Regions from separate parts of the Vibrio floridensis genome, predicted to be linked through region 3. Evidence: predicted binding sites of a transcription regulator. Region 3 holds the regulator's gene; each other region holds the start of a gene.

Evidence for each region. Region 3 encodes CRP, which controls carbon source genes, mostly activating them, when cyclic AMP is high. Its sites were predicted from a motif close to TGTGANNNNNNTCACA; they were not measured.
Region 1: the regulator CRP is predicted to act here: its motif matches at 2,133-2,148, upstream of recB (exodeoxyribonuclease V subunit beta).
Region 2: the regulator CRP is predicted to act here: its motif matches at 1,795-1,810, upstream of deoD (purine-nucleoside phosphorylase).
Region 4: the regulator CRP is predicted to act here: its motif matches at 1,970-1,985, upstream of LZU85_RS13145 (CTP synthase).

What each region holds. Positions count from the first base shown of each region.
Region 1 is NZ_JAKGCY010000003.1:218,713-222,926, reverse strand. It holds gene recC (exodeoxyribonuclease V subunit gamma) at 1-1,932, shown strand, start outside; gene recB (exodeoxyribonuclease V subunit beta) at 2,245-4,214, shown strand, end outside.
Region 2 is NZ_JAKGCY010000005.1:108,825-113,038, reverse strand. It holds gene LZU85_RS10400 (IS1 family transposase) at 1-914, opposite strand, end outside; gene deoD (purine-nucleoside phosphorylase) at 966-1,676, opposite strand; gene LZU85_RS10390 (YbgA family protein) at 2,090-3,043, shown strand; gene LZU85_RS10385 (MerR family transcriptional regulator) at 3,033-3,836, shown strand; gene phrB (deoxyribodipyrimidine photo-lyase) at 3,845-4,214, shown strand, end outside.
Region 3 is NZ_JAKGCY010000012.1:103,024-107,237, reverse strand. It holds gene LZU85_RS16430 (hydrolase) at 1-343, shown strand, start outside; gene LZU85_RS16425 (YheU family protein) at 399-611, shown strand; gene LZU85_RS16420 (phosphoribulokinase) at 740-1,609, shown strand; gene crp (cAMP-activated global transcriptional regulator CRP) at 1,852-2,484, shown strand; gene LZU85_RS16410 (DUF1338 domain-containing protein) at 2,695-3,486, opposite strand; gene astD (succinylglutamate-semialdehyde dehydrogenase) at 3,699-4,214, opposite strand, start outside.
Region 4 is NZ_JAKGCY010000008.1:17,310-21,523, forward strand. It holds gene eno (phosphopyruvate hydratase) at 1-170, opposite strand, end outside; gene LZU85_RS13145 (CTP synthase) at 248-1,885, opposite strand; gene mazG (nucleoside triphosphate pyrophosphohydrolase) at 2,077-2,886, opposite strand; gene relA (GTP diphosphokinase) at 3,119-4,214, opposite strand, start outside.

The sequences.
Region 1 (4,214 bases), on a different contig from region 3:
ACAAGACAAAACACCTGGCAGTTTGGTATTCAACGCATGTTACTTGGCTACGCCATGCCAGAATCGGCTGGCTTGTTCCAAAGCGGTGATGAATGGCTTGCTCCTTACAACGAAGTTCAGGGAATGGGAGCGGAGCTGGCGGGCAAACTGAGCTACTTCATTGAAAAGGTGCGCTGCTATCGCCACGCCTTAGCTCAAGCGCAAAACATTGACTCATGGCGACAACAATTACACGGTGTCTTGGCGGATTTCTTCGCCGTCGACTTAGAAGGCGAAGTGGCGTTGAAATCGATTCGCGATACGTTGGGTCAGTTAAAAGAACAGTTGAGTGATGCGGCATTTGAGGCGGAATTGTCACCGAGTGTGATTCGTCAATATCTGCTCAATAAACTGTCCGGTAGCCGTGTAAGCCAGCGTTTTCTTGCCGGACAAGTGAATTTTTGTACCTTGATGCCGATGCGTTCGATTCCATTTCGCACCGTCTGTTTATTAGGGATGAACGATGGCGTCTATCCACGCAGTGTGGCACCGGAAGGATTCGATTTAATTCATGGCCGCGCCAGAGCGGGTGACCGCTCTCGCCGCGACGATGACCGCTACTTGTTCCTTGAAGCTCTGTTGTCTGCGCAGCAAAGTGTTTACATCAGCTATGTCGGACGTTCCGTGCAAGACAACACCGAGAAAGTGCCGTCGGTGCTGGTGGCTGAATTGATGGAGTATTGTCAGCAAAACTACTGTTTAGTGGGGGATGAGCATCTGGGTGTGGATGAATCCGGTGCACACCTATTAAAGGCGATCACCTGCGAGCATCCCATGGTGCCATTTAGCCCCAAAGCTTTTTTAGGTGAACCTCTGAGCAACGCGAAAAGCTATGCCAAAGAGTGGATTCCAGCGGCCCAGCAGCAGAGCGAAGGCCAAGTGCCATCGCAGCCAAGTGCGCCATTTTATCAAGCCCTTGACGATTATTTACTGGGTGCCACGTTCCCGCTTGAACTGGATTTGGTTGAACTGCAACGTTTCTGGCGACTGCCAGTACAGTACTTCTTCAATCGCCGTTTGAAAGTCGTTTTCGAGCCACCAATGGCCGTGATGGCAGATGAAGAGCCGTTTGTGTTGGATGGGCTCAACAGCTTCCAATTGCGTGAACAGTTGTTGCATCGTCTCTTATCGGATGAAAACTGCACGCCTGACATGGTACAGCCGCTGATTGAGGGTGTACGCAGTGAAATGCGTGCACAGGGCAAGTTGCCGATCGGCGCCTTTGGTGAGTTGGAATTTGACACCAACCGCGTGCAAGCTGAAGCATTAATAGAAAAACTAACCGGACTATCTCACGCTGCTTTGGATGATCTCGAAGTGGATCTGACTTTTACGCCATTTGGCGAAGGCAAAACGATTCATTTGAGCGGTTGGTTAACGCAGCACTATCAATCGGGTCTATTACGTTATCGTAGTGGCAAAATTCGCTCTCAAGATTACTTAGCGGGTTGGATTGATCACCTTTCGATGTCGGCTATGGGCGTTGCCAAAGTGACGCATTTGATTGGCTACGACAAGAAAGAGGGGGTTGTGCACCTCAAATACCCGGCGATGGCGGATGCTGGCCAAGCCAAATCGTTGCTTAACGAATTGATCCGCCTGTATATCGAAGGTATGACCCAGCCTTTGGCGTATTTCCCCAAAACCGCATTGGCGGCCATCGAAGCTGGCATAAGCCGCGGGCAATGGAATGATGACGAAGAGAAAGCGTTGAAAAAAATGGCGGACACCTTCAATGATGGATTCTTGGGCGCAGGGGAAGGCGCTGACAGCTACATTAGTCGTATTTGGCCAAAATGGAATGAACAACTGGCCCATCAAGTACGTTTGATGAGTAGTTTGGTGCTGCAAGGGGCAAGATTGTCCGTCGTGGATGCGTCAGAGGAAGCATAAACGATGCCCTTCAAAGTCAACAATGGGATAAAAAAAGCGCTGCAATGGAGAGGAAGTAGGGTGGCCGCCAGAAAATCATTATCGTGTAGGGCGTTTGCTGTACGGCCACAAGGTCAGAGGGACCATGATTCGGTTGAGTGGTTCGTGTCGAACCCTTTGAACTCGTGAGGCGCATACTACCCAGTGCGGCGAGGATGTTCCGTGAGTCAGATCCCACAACATCCTAATATTTAAACACTTTAGACAAATTGATAGCGTTTTTGATGTTTGATCACAGTTCAAACAGCAGATGATCCGGAGAAATTGAGCAAGATGACGCACAAGCCCGAGCCAACCCCGTTACAAACCATGACCTTTCCATTGCATGGCGCAAGGTTAATTGAAGCGTCGGCGGGGACAGGTAAAACTTTCACCATTGCTGGATTGTATTTACGCTTACTGCTTGGGCATGGCAGTGAAGAGACGCGTCATCAAGTCCCACTGACGGTGGATCAAATCTTGGTCGTGACCTTTACCGAAGCCGCAACAGGTGAGTTGCGTGATCGCATTCGTGCGCGTATTCACGATGCGCGTTTGGCGTTTGCTCGAGGACACAGCCAAGATCCCGTCATTGAGCCGCTGCTGCGTGACTTTCCCGATCACAAGCAGGCCGCCGCCATTTTGCTGCAAGCCGAAAGACAGATGGACGAAGCGGCGGTGTTCACCATTCACGGTTTTTGCCAACGGATGCTCACGCAAAATGCGTTTGAATCCGGCAGCCGTTTTAACAATGAATTTGTCACCGATGAAAGTCAGTTAAAAGCGCAAGTGGTGGCCGATTATTGGCGACGCAATTTCTATCCCTTGCCCACCGCATTGGCAGGTGAGGTGCGCCAGATTTGGGGCTCACCCGCCGCGTTGTTGAGCGACATTGGCCGCTATCTCACTGGTGCGCCATTGGCGCTGAGCGTCAACGCGATGAGTGGCGATCTCGCGGCGTTGCATCAAGACAACCTGCAAAAAATTACGCAACTAAAAAGTGCTTGGCGAGCGGCGCAGCCTGAATTGCAAACGCTCATAGAACAATCCGATATCAACAAACGCAGTTACACCAAAAAGTCACTACCAGAGTGGTTAGAGACGGTGAGTCGATGGGCGGAAAGCGAAACCTTTGATTACCACTACCCAGATAAGCTGGCCAAATTTGCACAAAGCGAACTGCTGGCTAAAACAGTCAAAGGTACTGCGCCAACGCATCCGCTATTTGAGCAAATTGACGCGTTTTTGGCCAATCCGGCTAGCTTAAAAGCCCCATTGTTGGCACACGCGATTGAGCAATGTCGCGTATGGCTGGCGAAAGCCAAAGAGCAGAAACAGCGTTTGTCGTTTGACGATTTGTTAACGCGTTTATCCGCGGCAATCGATCAAGATGAAGCGCAGTTATTGGCAAGTCGAATTCGTACGCTTTACCCCGTTGCCATGATTGACGAATTCCAAGATACCGACCCTTTGCAATACAGCATCTTTAGCCGTATTTATTTGGATCACCCACAAACTGGGCTATTTATGATCGGCGACCCGAAGCAGGCGATTTACGGCTTCCGTGGGGCGGACATCTTCACTTACATCAAAGCGCGTAACCAAGTGAGTGCCCACTACACCTTGGGAACAAACTGGCGCTCCAGTGCTGAAATGGTTGCAGCGGTGAACCAGATATTTCAGCAGCCTGATAGTCCGTTTATTTATGATCAAGACATCCCTTTCTTGCCTGTCAACGCTAGCCCCAAAGCGGAGCAACGCATTTGGAACATAGCAGGCCAAAAGCAGCCCGCTCTGACTTACTGGTTACAAGAGTGCGAAGAAAAACCCGTGGCGAAAGGGGAGTATCAGCAAGTGATGGCCGACGCGACCGCGAGTCAGATTCAGCGGATTCTGACGCTTTCGCAGCAAGGTCAGACGTCATTCCAGCAAGGTGAGCAACAGCACGCTATTCAAGCGGGTGACATTGCGGTGTTGGTACGAACCGGCAGCGAAGGCCGACTGATCAAGCAAACTCTTGCTAAGCAAGGCATCGCCAGTGTTTATCTTTCGAACCGCGATAGCGTTTTTCTCAGCCCCGTCGCGCAAGATGTTCAGCGCATATTGCAAGCGGTGCTCACCAGTGAAGACGATCGCGCATTGCGGGCAGCGTTGGCTTGTGAGCTGTTTGCCCTTGATGCCGCCAGTCTGGATAAATTGAATAACGATGAAAATGCGTGGGAAAAAGCGCTCAGTGAGTTTAAAGAATACCGCAAGCTGTGGCT
Region 2 (4,214 bases), on a different contig from region 3:
ACTACGGCTCCTTTCGTCGGGTAGTTGAAGGTCGCCATATTTCCCATAGGATCTTCAACGTTGCCGCGGGCCAAAATGGTTTGGTATTTCTGGTCAATACGTTCACGCAGATAATCAGACGGTGTGTTTTCAGGCTCTTTTGCCTCAGCGGTATACTGCGGCGAAACAAAGCGTGAAACCGCTTCATAGGGGTTGTGATCAACCGTACCTAATGGCTCTTCTTTGGCAGAGTAGTTCACATGTTGGCAAAGAATATAGCCAGAATGCGCATCACCTGTAGCCATCCAATACACACCATTGTCGCTATTGGGTTGCAAGCGTTGGTAATGAGATGCGAGTTCGTAATTGAGCGCATGATTGACCCATCGCGCATCAATCGTTGCCAATTTACGGCGGCAACGGCTGGCAATGTGTTCAACATGGTCATAAAACGTTTTTGGGTTGATGGCCAGTTTACGGCAAATCTCGCGTACCGAATAACCGGTGAACAACAGGCCCATCAAGTTTTCTTGAAACTGAAGCTTTTTGTTGGCGCCAGACCACTTATCGACAAACGTTGATTGACAGGATTTGCAGCGATAGCGTTGGCGATCACCACTGTAGCCAAAGGCATGGTAGAGATGCTTGTGGGTGTGAACGGAAAGGCCAAAGTTTGCGCAGTCATCGTTGCGACACGCTGGCAAACCATCACTGTGAAGTTGACGTAAGCGATGCAGCTCATTCAACACTTCACGGTTGTTAAGTAAGGGGGGGAAAGCTCCACATTCACGACAGACCATCGCTGGACGCTTAGGATTCGCATGTTGCAAAACATACCGTTTTGCATCGCTCAGACCAAAGTTGTCACACGCCAATGTTTTACAAAAGTTGAGTTGTAACCCATCTGCGTCTTTTGGCAGTTCGCCGTTAGACACGATCGCCCCCTCAGGATTATTCGGATGGCTGGGCGAACCCAGCCTAAAAACTTATAGATTGATTGCTGTTTCTAGAGCAACTTTCATCATGTCGTTGAACGACTTCTGACGATCTTCAGAGCTTAGTTTCTCGCCACGGATGATGTGGTCAGAAACAGTCAGAATAGTCAGTGCTTTTGCTTTTAGATCCGCAGCCACACCGTAGATGCCTGCTGCTTCCATATCCACACCTAGGATGCCTAGTTTTTCCATCTTCTCGAAGATGTCTGCTTCTGGTGTGTAGAAAAGATCCGCTGAGAATACGTTACCGACTTTTACTGGTACGTTTTGCGCACGTGCTTGTTTCACCGCTTCTTCCAACAGACCGTAATCCGCCAGTGCAGCGAAATCGTGATCGTTAAAGCGGATACGGTTTACTTTAGAATCCGTCGAAGCACCCATGCCGATCACAACGTCCATCAGGTTAACGTCGTCGCGCACTGCACCACAGCTACCAACGCGGATAACATTTTTTACGCCGTACTCAGCGATCAGCTCGTGAACATAGATACATGCAGATGGGATACCCATACCGTGGCCCATAACAGACACTTTTTTACCTTTGTAAGTGCCAGTGAAGCCGAACATGTTACGAACGTCACAAACTTGTTTTACATCTTCCAAGAAAGTTTCTGCGATGTACTTAGCGCGTAGCGGATCGCCTGGCATCAGTACGGTTTCTGCGAAATCACCTGGTTGTGCGTTGATGTGTGGGGTTGCCATAGTATTCTCCAATATTTCTATTGAGGTAATTGTCATCAAAAACAGAGTCAAATTACCAATTCTGTTGAAACTGTTTTCGTTCGTTGAGGCAATACTAGCTAGATAATTCGCCATTCCATGAGAGGTGGCTCACAAAAGCTCCTGATTATACATTTATAACCCCTATTGATAACTAAAAATGTTGAAACTCAATAGGCAATCGATTTGCCTTTTCTCACCCTTGGTCATCAGTGCATTGTAAAGCTTTTGTATGTCGCATTTTTATCCTGCTCGTTACAACTTGCTAACTAATGACATGCTTTAGTAACGCTAATTGTGGAAATTTTGCATGTGTTGTACGAAAAAAATATTTGTACAACCCATTTGTGAGTGCTATACCTATACAACAAATATTTTTGTACAAGGTGATTGCGATGAACTCTTCAGGAATTAAAGTTGGAATCAGTGCATGTGTGCTCGGTAGCCAAGTTCGTTTTGACGGCGGCCATAAGCAGAGTCGGTTTGTGGTCAACGAACTGATGCCTCACTTTGAGTTTGTATCTGTCTGTCCAGAAGTCGGTATGGGGATGCCTGTGCCTCGCCCCACGATTCGTCTAATTTCGAATGAAGAACGAATCTCAATGGTAGAAACAAAGAACCCTGACAAAGAATACACCCAAGAAATGCTTGCCTATTCAGAACAGCAAGTCGACGCACTGCAAGCCCAAGAGTTGTGTGGCTACATTGTTTGTGCGAAATCACCGACCTGTGGCATGGAGAAGGTGAAGATATACAAAGCCCATGGAGCGGAGAAAGAAGGTGTTGGTCTGTATACGCAAGTGCTGATGCGCAAGATGCCTTGGCTTCCGGTTGAGGAAGACGGTCGCCTCAATGATCCAGTATTAAAAGAGAATTTTATTACTCGAGTCTACTGCCTACATGATTTCAACAGCAGTGTCATGCGTCACTTATCACGAAAGAGCGTGGTAGATTTCCACTCTAGGTATAAGTTGACTCTCATGGCGCATCATCCAGAGTCTTACAAATCCTTGGGCCGTTTGGTCGCCAAAATCGCTGATTATGATATCAACGAGTTTGTTGTTGAATACCGTCAAGGTTTGATGGCCGCGCTAACCCGTCGAGCAAGCCGCAAAAACAACACCAATGTGTTAATGCATGTTCAAGGCTATTTTAAAACGGCACTGAACAAAGAGCAGAAAAGCGAGTTGGCGCAAGTGATACAAGATTACCGCACAGGTATGCTGCCGCTGTTGGCACCATTGACTCTGATTCGCCACTATCTCAATACCCATCCTGATGGCTATTTGGAAAGCCAAAAATACCTCAAACCTTATCCCCAGGAGTTGAAACTGCGTTATGGATTGTAAACAACCAATGGACAAAAAACTGTATGCCATTCGCGAAGTGTCAGAGTTAACAGGGGTAAAACCTGTGACGCTACGAGCCTGGCAAAGACGTTACAATTTGGTCCAGCCAGAGCGTACTGAAAAAGGGCATCGACTCTACAGCGAAGACAATATTGAGATGATTCGCGAGATTCAGGGTTGGCTCGCCAAAGGCATTGCCATCGGCAAGGTGAAAGATCTGCTGGCAAATCCCGACGCCGAAGGCGCATTTGCGGTGGAGAGTCGTGAGTTAGATGAAGTTGAACGAATGTTGTCGGCTCTGTCTGTACTGAACGCAGGTAAGGCTGAGTCGGTGTTAAATACGGTGCTGAAAGAGTATCCATTTACGGTGGTTTGCGATCAGTTCTTATATCCGGTCATGACGGCATTGAAACGGGTTAAAAGTACCACTCGTAGCCTACAAAAAGGCTTACTTCGATCGATGCTGCATACTCGCCTCACCTTTATTGTCGAAGCGGAGCGCAAAGCGGCCACGAAAGGCAAGTGCTTACTGCTTTCCTATGAAGGCGGAGATTTTATTGCAGGATGGATGGAGGCGGTGACGTTAAGCGAGCAAGGTTGGTATGTCACTTTGATTGATGGAGTCGAAGATCTTTCTGGGCTCGATTTTGCCGATGTCGCCGAACACTATCAGCGTGTGCATATTTTCTCGCATCGAGCGTTGCAAGAGAAACAACTCAACATGGTTAAGTCCATGCTGGATAACAACAAAGTTACGTTGAGCGATGTTTTGGCTCGACTCCAATTTGGGTAGGGATGGCAATGAAGCTGGTTTGGTTACGCAGAGACTTGCGCAGTGTGGACAACACTGCGCTCAATCATGCCATTGCGACATCACAAGAGGTGGTTGCCTGTTTTGTGGCCACCCCCTTGCAATGGCGCGATCATCATATGGCGCCCATGCAGGCCGATCTTATTGCACGGCGTTTGGCGGTGTTGGCGGAAGAACTCAACGCGCTCAACATCCCACTGTTGTACGACGAAGTGGATGACTACGCCAAAAGCGCAACACGCGTTGCGCACTGGGCTGAACAATTGGCGGTTAGTGAAGTGGTGTTTAACCGCGAATATGAAGTCAATGAGTGTGTTCGTGACAAACAGCTAGTCAATCAGCTCTCATCATCAGAGATGG
Region 3 (4,214 bases):
TTCCTATCAAGCCATTAAACGAGTAACACGACTGTACGATTTTGACGACTTGATCACTGCCCCGCTGCACGGCTTCCAAGATGCCGCCGATTACTATCAGCAGTGCTCTGGGCTCAACAAACTGCGCGATATTCGCATTCCAACCCAAATCATTCACGCGAAAGACGATCCCTTTATGACCGACGCAGTGATCCCTAAGTTTGTGCTCCCAGACAACATCGACTATCGACTGTTTGATCACGGTGGTCATGTCGGCTTTCTCAGCGGAACCGCCCTGCAACCGCGATTTTGGCTAGAAGAAGCGCTGCCCGCCTACTATGAAAGTATGGCGGTTTCTGGATAATAGCGCCCCTGTCGACCGAAAAATCCACTCACGAGCATAGAATAAAGAGGTATTTATGATCGTTCCATGGCAACAAATCAGCCCTGAGGCACTGAGCAATTTGATTCGCGAGTTTGTGCTGCGTGAAGGCACCGATTACGGTGAAAGTGAATACTCACTAGAAGAAAAAATCACTCAAGTACAGCAGCAGTTGGAATGCGGCGAAGCGGTGGTGGTTTTCTCTGAGTTACACGAAACCGTGGATATTCAGTTAAAACAAAAATTCTAGCTGCGCCACACTTTACCGAATCCTATCCCATGACAAGCAAAGTGAACGTGCTATAGTGGGACAAACGATTGCTCCGCGGGAGGCCGATTCCCGCCCAACAGGTAAGTTTGAATACGACAAGGTCTGTCATGTCAGCAAAACATCCCATTATTGCCGTGACTGGTTCGTCAGGAGCCGGCACCACCACCACTTCCGAAGCCTTCCGCAAAATGTTCAATATGATGAGCGTTAAGCCGGCATGGGTTGAAGGGGACAGTTTCCACCGTTTTACCCGTCCAGAGATGGACGTCGAAATTCGCAAGGCAAAGGAACAAGGTCGTCATATCAGCTATTTCGGCCCTCAAGCCAACGACTTTCCGGCTCTGGCGGAGTTTTTCCGCCAGTATGGGAAATCCGGCACGGGCGAAGTTCGCCGTTATCTGCACACCTTTGATGAAGCGGTACCCTATAACCAAATGCCCGGCACTTTTACCCCATGGCAAAAGCTGCCAGAAAATACCGATGTGCTGTTTTATGAAGGGCTGCACGGTGGCGTGGTGGATGGAGAAGTGAATGTCGCGCAACACGTCGATTTCTTGATAGGCATGGTGCCGATCGTCAACTTAGAGTGGATTCAAAAATACGTTCGTGACACGCGAGATCGCGGCCATTCACGCGAGGCCGTGATGGATTCAATCGTACGCTCAATGGACGACTATCTGAATTACATCACACCGCAATTTTCTCGTACGCACATCAACTTTCAGCGAGTCCCGACGGTCGATACCTCCAACCCGCTCAACGCTAAGGGCATTCCCAGCTTGGATGAAAGTTTTGTGGTGATTCGCCTAAGAGGGATCAAAAATGTCGACTTCCCGTATCTACTGGCGATGATTGATGGCTCGTTCATGTCGCGCCACAACACCATCGTGGTACCGGGAGGAAAAATGAGTTTCGCCATGGAGTTGATTGTTCAACCCATCCTACAGCAATTGATTGAAACGGGAAAAATTGGTTAGAAACTCGACAAAGAGAACGATTACTTTTCATACCGTGATCATGTGCACATTTTTGCGTAGAAAATCCGATACTCGGCACGATTAAAATCAAGAAATCGTTTTCGAAAAAGGATACTATTTCAAACCGAAACACAAGATAGCTTGCACCCTTAGTTAACAGCTCTTATTCTAGGAAGCCTATATTAAGGCTTCGCTAAAATATGGATAGCGGCAAGCGTACCCTGCAGAGGAAGTGAGATATTATGGTTCTAGGTAAACCTCAAACCGATCCAACACTAGAGTGGTTTCTTTCACACTGTCATATTCATAAGTACCCATCAAAAAGCACGCTGATCCATGCGGGCGAAAAAGCAGAAACACTTTACTACATTGTAAAAGGTTCTGTTGCGGTACTGATTAAGGATGAAGAAGGTAAAGAAATGATCCTTTCTTACCTAAATCAAGGTGACTTTATTGGTGAACTAGGCCTGTTCGAAGAAGGCCAAGAGCGTACCGCTTGGGTTCGCGCAAAATCTCCTTGTGAAGTAGCAGAAATCTCATTTAAGAAATTCCGTCAGCTCATTCAGGTTAACCCTGATATTCTGATGCGTCTGTCAGCTCAGATGGCAAGCCGTCTGCAAGTGACCAGCCAAAAAGTGGGTGACTTAGCATTCCTAGACGTAACTGGCCGTATTGCTCAGACTCTACTCAACCTTGCTAAACAACCTGATGCGATGACGCACCCAGATGGCATGCAGATCAAGATCACTCGTCAAGAAATCGGTCAAATCGTTGGCTGTTCTCGTGAGACAGTTGGTCGTATTCTGAAAATGCTAGAAGAGCAGAACCTAATTTCTGCACACGGCAAGACTATCGTTGTTTACGGTACTCGTTAATTTCCATTAACGATGAACAATTTCAAAAGCCACTCATGGCAACATGAGTGGCTTTTTTGTTTCACAGAGACAGGTATTGGAAGTCAAGAACGCTACGCTTCAGCAGCAAACTTCCTCCTTCGAGACTAAACCCTCTCAGATTCCGAGTATTAAAATCTCTCGCAGCAAAGCATTCTCGAACCTTCAGGGCGCAGCCCGTTCTCGATTCTGTTAACCATTGGTGCTTTCGAAAATCTTATCGGCAGACGCTTCCACAAACCCTGGGTAAAGCTCACCATTGTCCATCGGGTAACGCTTGGCGAATTCGTAGAAACCACCAGGTACGATCTCACTGCCCTCGCTAAAGTGCACCGCCACTTTGTCGGCCATGGTCGAGGATTGCTCGAGCAACACCTCAGGTGAGCCTTTGACTTCACCACCCACTTCGTTAATGACAAAACCTGCGTTGCGTAAGTGATCATTCACGCCTTTGACCGAGTCCAACGCCTTGAGCTGATTGACACTGACGGTAAAGTGATTGGCACCATAGCCATGAGCCGCCAGCCAAGACGCATATTCACTTTCTTTTGCTAGGGTTTGGTAATCAGCAAACGACAGATCCCATAAACGACCACCGTGTAAAAATGCGCTGTCCTCTAGACGTGAAGCGTCGACTTGCTCCACCAATTTTTCGACGATGGCTTGTAACTCCTCCGAGCATTCATCCACTTTTAGCGCGCTGATAAACACTTTAGGTTGGGTCGGGTCGGGATGCTCAAAGTGCTTGGCAATCAACTTTTTGCTCTTAAACAGGTAATCACCACACGCCACATAGCCTAGCTCTAGAAATGGCTTGGCTAGCGTCTCGATGCCCAGCGGAGCAACATTAAATGTGCGCAAAGCGATGTGGTCGTTGATCAATGGCTCATCTTCTTCTAGCAGTTGATGAACTTTTGCAGCGGAAGGACACAAACGTTGAATATAGTCATTCCATAGCGATTGAAAGAGAACAGCTGGCGTCATAACGCCTCCTTGTTGTTGTAGATTCACGTTGTCGGTTATAGCGTAAATGGAAAAATGGCGATGGCGGTTGCTGTCCAGAGTGCAACCGACATCGCCATCAACCTGTGACGGCGATGACCGAGGTGTAAAAAACCTCACTTATAGTTGGGCCACAGTGACTCAGGCTCGATCCCACTGCACCCTTGGGCGACTAACACGCCCTTATTATTATTTTACAGTTCGATGCCTGGGCTTAACGTTGCAGGGAGTAATGTCTCCTCCCCTTCCATCGAAGCCATTGGATAGGCACAGTAATCCGCGGCGTAGTACGCACTTGGGCGCAAGTTGCCCGACGCACCGGGGCCACCAAACGGTGCATCACCACTCGCGCCCGTTAGCTGACGGTTGCGATTGACGATGCCAGCACGAATATGGTCAACGAAATATTGCCACTCACCATCATCGGTTGACACCAAACCCGCCGATAAACCAAAGCGGGTATCATTAGCGAGCTCAACCGCTTGCTCTAGTGTTTGATAACGCACCACTTGCAGCAATGGGCCAAAGTATTCTTCGTCGGGCAACTCAGCAATGTTGGTGACATCGATAATACCCGGCGTGACAAATGCCGCCTCGCCCGCTTTGGCTTCAATCAAGCTCTCTCCACCAAGCGATTGCAGGTTAGCTTGCGCCGCCAAAATGAAGTTTGCAGCAGCCACCGAAATCTGTGGTCCCATGAAGGGAGCAGG
Region 4 (4,214 bases), on a different contig from region 3:
GCTTTGTCACCGTCACGTAGCTCAAGCGCTTCGCGAGAACCAGTAGATGCGCCAGATGGAGCTGCCGCCATACCTACGAAACCGCCTTCTAGGTGTACTTCAGCTTCAACAGTTGGGTTACCACGTGAGTCGATGATTTCACGACCTAGAACTTTAACGATCTTAGACATTAATGTTTCCTCTCGTTCAAATATAAATGTCAAATTTAAAGGGCGGCAGCACAACCTTTGCAACCGCCCGTATCCTTTTACTTCAGTTCGCCGCGCGCGTTTTCACCCGCTGCTTTAATAAAGCCAGAGAACAGTGGGTGACCGTCACGTGGCGTAGAAGTGAACTCTGGGTGGAACTGAGCAGCCACAAACCATGGGTGGTTCGGGTTCTCGATCATCTCAACCAGTTTCTTGTCCGCAGACAGACCAGATACTTTTAGGCCTGCTTTTTCAATTTGTGGACGAAGATTGTTGTTCACTTCGTAACGGTGGCGGTGACGTTCATGGATCGTATCGCTACCGTATAGCTCACGAGCTTTAGTGCCTTTCGCTAGGTGACATAGTTGCGAACCTAGACGCATCGTACCACCAAGATTTGACGATTCAGTACGTTCTTCCACGTTACCTTCACTGTCCACCCATTCCGTGATCAAACCTACCACAGGGTACTTGGTGTCTTTGTTAAATTCTGTTGAATGTGCACCTTCCATACCCGCAACGTTGCGCGCGTATTCAATCAGTGCCACTTGCATACCTAAGCAAATACCTAGATAAGGAACCTTGTTCTCACGAGCGTATTTCGCCGCAAGAATCTTGCCTTCGATACCACGGTCGCCAAAACCACCAGGTACAAGGATTGCGTCAAGTCCTTGCAGAACTTCAACGCCTTTGGTTTCTACGTCCTGAGAGTCTACATATTTAATGTTAACGCTCAAGCGATTTTTCAAACCTGCATGTTTAAGCGCTTCGTTTACTGATTTATACGCATCAGGTAGTTCGATGTATTTACCCACCATACCGATAGTAACTTCACCAGTTGGGTTCGCTTCTTCGTAAATCACCTGTTCCCATTCAGACAGATCCGCTTCTGGCGCAGAAATGCCGAAACGTGCACAAACGAGATCATCAAGACCTTGAGATTTGATCAGTTGAGGGATCTTGTAGATAGAATCTACGTCCTTCATGGAGATTACCGCTTTCTCAGGAACGTTACAGAACAGCGCAATCTTCTTACGCTCGTTCGCTGGGATCATGCGATCTGAGCGGCAAACTAGGATATCTGGCTGGATACCGATTGATAGCAGCTCTTTAACAGAGTGCTGAGTCGGTTTTGTTTTCACTTCGCCTGCGGCTGCAAGGTAAGGAACAAGTGTTAGGTGCATGAACATAGCGCGTTCACGGCCGATTTCAACGGCTAGCTGACGAATCGCTTCCATAAATGGTAGAGATTCGATATCACCAACAGTACCACCCACTTCAACGATCGCAACGTCATGACCTTGAGAACCATTGATCACGCGGTCTTTGATATCGTTTGTGATATGAGGGATAACTTGGATAGTTGCACCTAGATAGTCACCGCGACGCTCTTTCGCGAGAACGTCTGAGTAAACACGACCTGCAGTGAAGTTGTTGCGCTTAGTCATCTTAGTGCGGATGAAACGCTCGTAGTGACCAAGGTCTAGGTCTGTTTCGGCGCCATCTTCTGTAACGAACACTTCACCATGTTGAGTTGGGCTCATTGTGCCTGGATCAACGTTGATGTAAGGGTCAAGCTTCATCATAGTCACTTTAAGACCACGAGCTTCTAAAATCGCTGCAAGAGATGCTGCTGCAATACCTTTACCTAGAGAGGATACAACCCCGCCAGTAACAAAAATGTAATTTGTCGTCATGTTTAACCTGAAATTGGTTGAATGAGGGAAACGGATTTCTTCTGGACGGGACGAAAATATACCAGAAGACCCTAACCGCCACAACGTGAAATCTATCACACGCCAATTTTTTATTTTTTGCTTCAAATCAAAGTGGATAAACACCAATCGAGTTGAATAAAAAATAGTTGAGTCAAATGTGTCTCAAATTTCTACTCGGCAGCTTGACTGCGTTCCGCGCGCTTCACTTGATCCCAAATGGCATCCAACTCTGCTAAATCGCACTCTTCAAGCTTCTTACCTTTTGCGTGCACGCCTTGCTCTACTTGCTTGAATCGATTAGAAAACTTGAGATTAGCTTTGCTCAATGCCGCTTCTGGATTGACCTGCAAATGACGCGCTAAGTTGACGGTGGCGAACAGCAGATCCCCCAGTTCAAGCTCCACTTTTTCCTCATCGACATCGACTTGAAGCGCCTCTTCCACCACTTCCTCAATTTCTTCTTTGACTTTGTCGACCACAGGTCCGAGTGAATCCCAATCAAAACCATAATGAGCGCATTTTTTCTGAATCTTTGTAGCACGCATTAATGCAGGTAGAGAGTTTGGTATTGAGTCTAGAATACTTTGCTCATTTTTGCCTACTTGCGCCTTCTCTTTGGCCTTTTCCGCTTCCCAATTGGCTTTTATTTCTGCTTCTGTCTCAAATTCGACTTGACCAAAGACATGGGGATGACGGCGGGTCAGTTTTTCGTTCACGGTCTCTACCACTGCGGAAAAATCAAACAACCCCTGCTCTTTTGCTAACTGGCTGTAGAAAATCACCTGGAACAACAGATCGCCCAACTCTTCCTGCAAATTAGGCCAATCGCGATTATGAATCGCATCCACCACTTCGTACGTTTCTTCGATCGTGTGAGGAACAATGGTGTCGAAACTCTGTTTTAAATCCCAAGGGCAACCACTTTGCGGGTCACGCAGCTTCGCCATGATTTGCTCTAATTGTTCAATTGGATGACTCATTTTCTGTTCCTTAACCCTTTCTATCTAAAGAAAAAGGTGAGTAGTCAAAACCACTCACCTTAAATTACTTCGCTTACAACACTGCGTGGATTTTTATCAATACTCGCCTTTCACTAAGTAATTGTTGTTTTGACAAGGCAACAAGCTTTCGAGGCTCCTGAGCATGGTTCACCATGTGATTGAGCGAGAAAGCGAAGTTAACGCAGTAAAAACAGCAAGTACGACTTGAAAGTTAGCCTAGGCGTTTTACCAACATCACATCCTTGATCTGCTCAACACGTTTCATGATGCGAGTCAGCACTTCAATGTTGGTCACTTCGAGTTCGAAATCCATCACATTGAGATGGGTGCGGTAATCAAGCCGACTCTTCATGCTGATGATTTTGATTTTCTCATTCGCCAACATGGTGGTGATGTCTTTTAGCAAACCACTTCGCTCCATCGCCTCGACACGAACGGTCAACATGTAGGAGCCGACAACATCACGCCCCCAGACGGTATCTATGATACGTTCTGGTGCATGGTGACGTAGCTCTTCAAGCTGTTCACAATCGGCTCTGTGTACTGAGATGCCACGACCTTGCGTGATGTAACCACAGATCTCATCACCCGGTATTGGTTGACAGCAACGAGCTAAGTGAGACATCAGGTTATCGACCCCTTGCACAACCACGGCATCTTTGCGTGGACGAGTTGGACTACCTGCCGCTTTATTGCCCGCTTCTTGCAGTTTTTCGAGTGCTTGACGATCTTCTTCTTCAGCCGTTAGCTTGTTCACTAAGGCATTAATATGATTCAAGATTTGGTTAATGCGCAAATCGCCACTGCCCACACCCACGTACAACTCATCGGCTGACTTCACGTTAAAACGTTTTACGGCGTACTGCTCTGCATCTTTTAGCGTTGCACCAATTTTCGCCAGTTCGTTTTCAAGGATCTCACGGCCAGCTTCGAGGTTTTTCTCACGGCTCTGTTTGCGGAACCAAGCGTTGATTTTCGCCCGAGCACGACCTGAGGTCACAAACCCCAATGACGGGTTTAACCAATCGCGGGACGGGTTCGGCTCTTTCTGGGTGATAATTTCCACTTGATCGCCCATGTTGAGTTTATGGGTGAATGGGACGATGCGCCCAGCCACCTTGGCACCGATACAACGATGGCCCACCTCTGAGTGAATATGGTAGGCAAAATCAAGTGGTGTCGCGCCCATTGGCAAGTCAACAACATCACCACGCGGGGTAAAGGCGTAAACGCGGTCATCAAACACTTGGCTGCGCAGCTCGTCGAGCATTTCGCCCGAGTCTGACATCTCTTCTTGCCAATCCAGC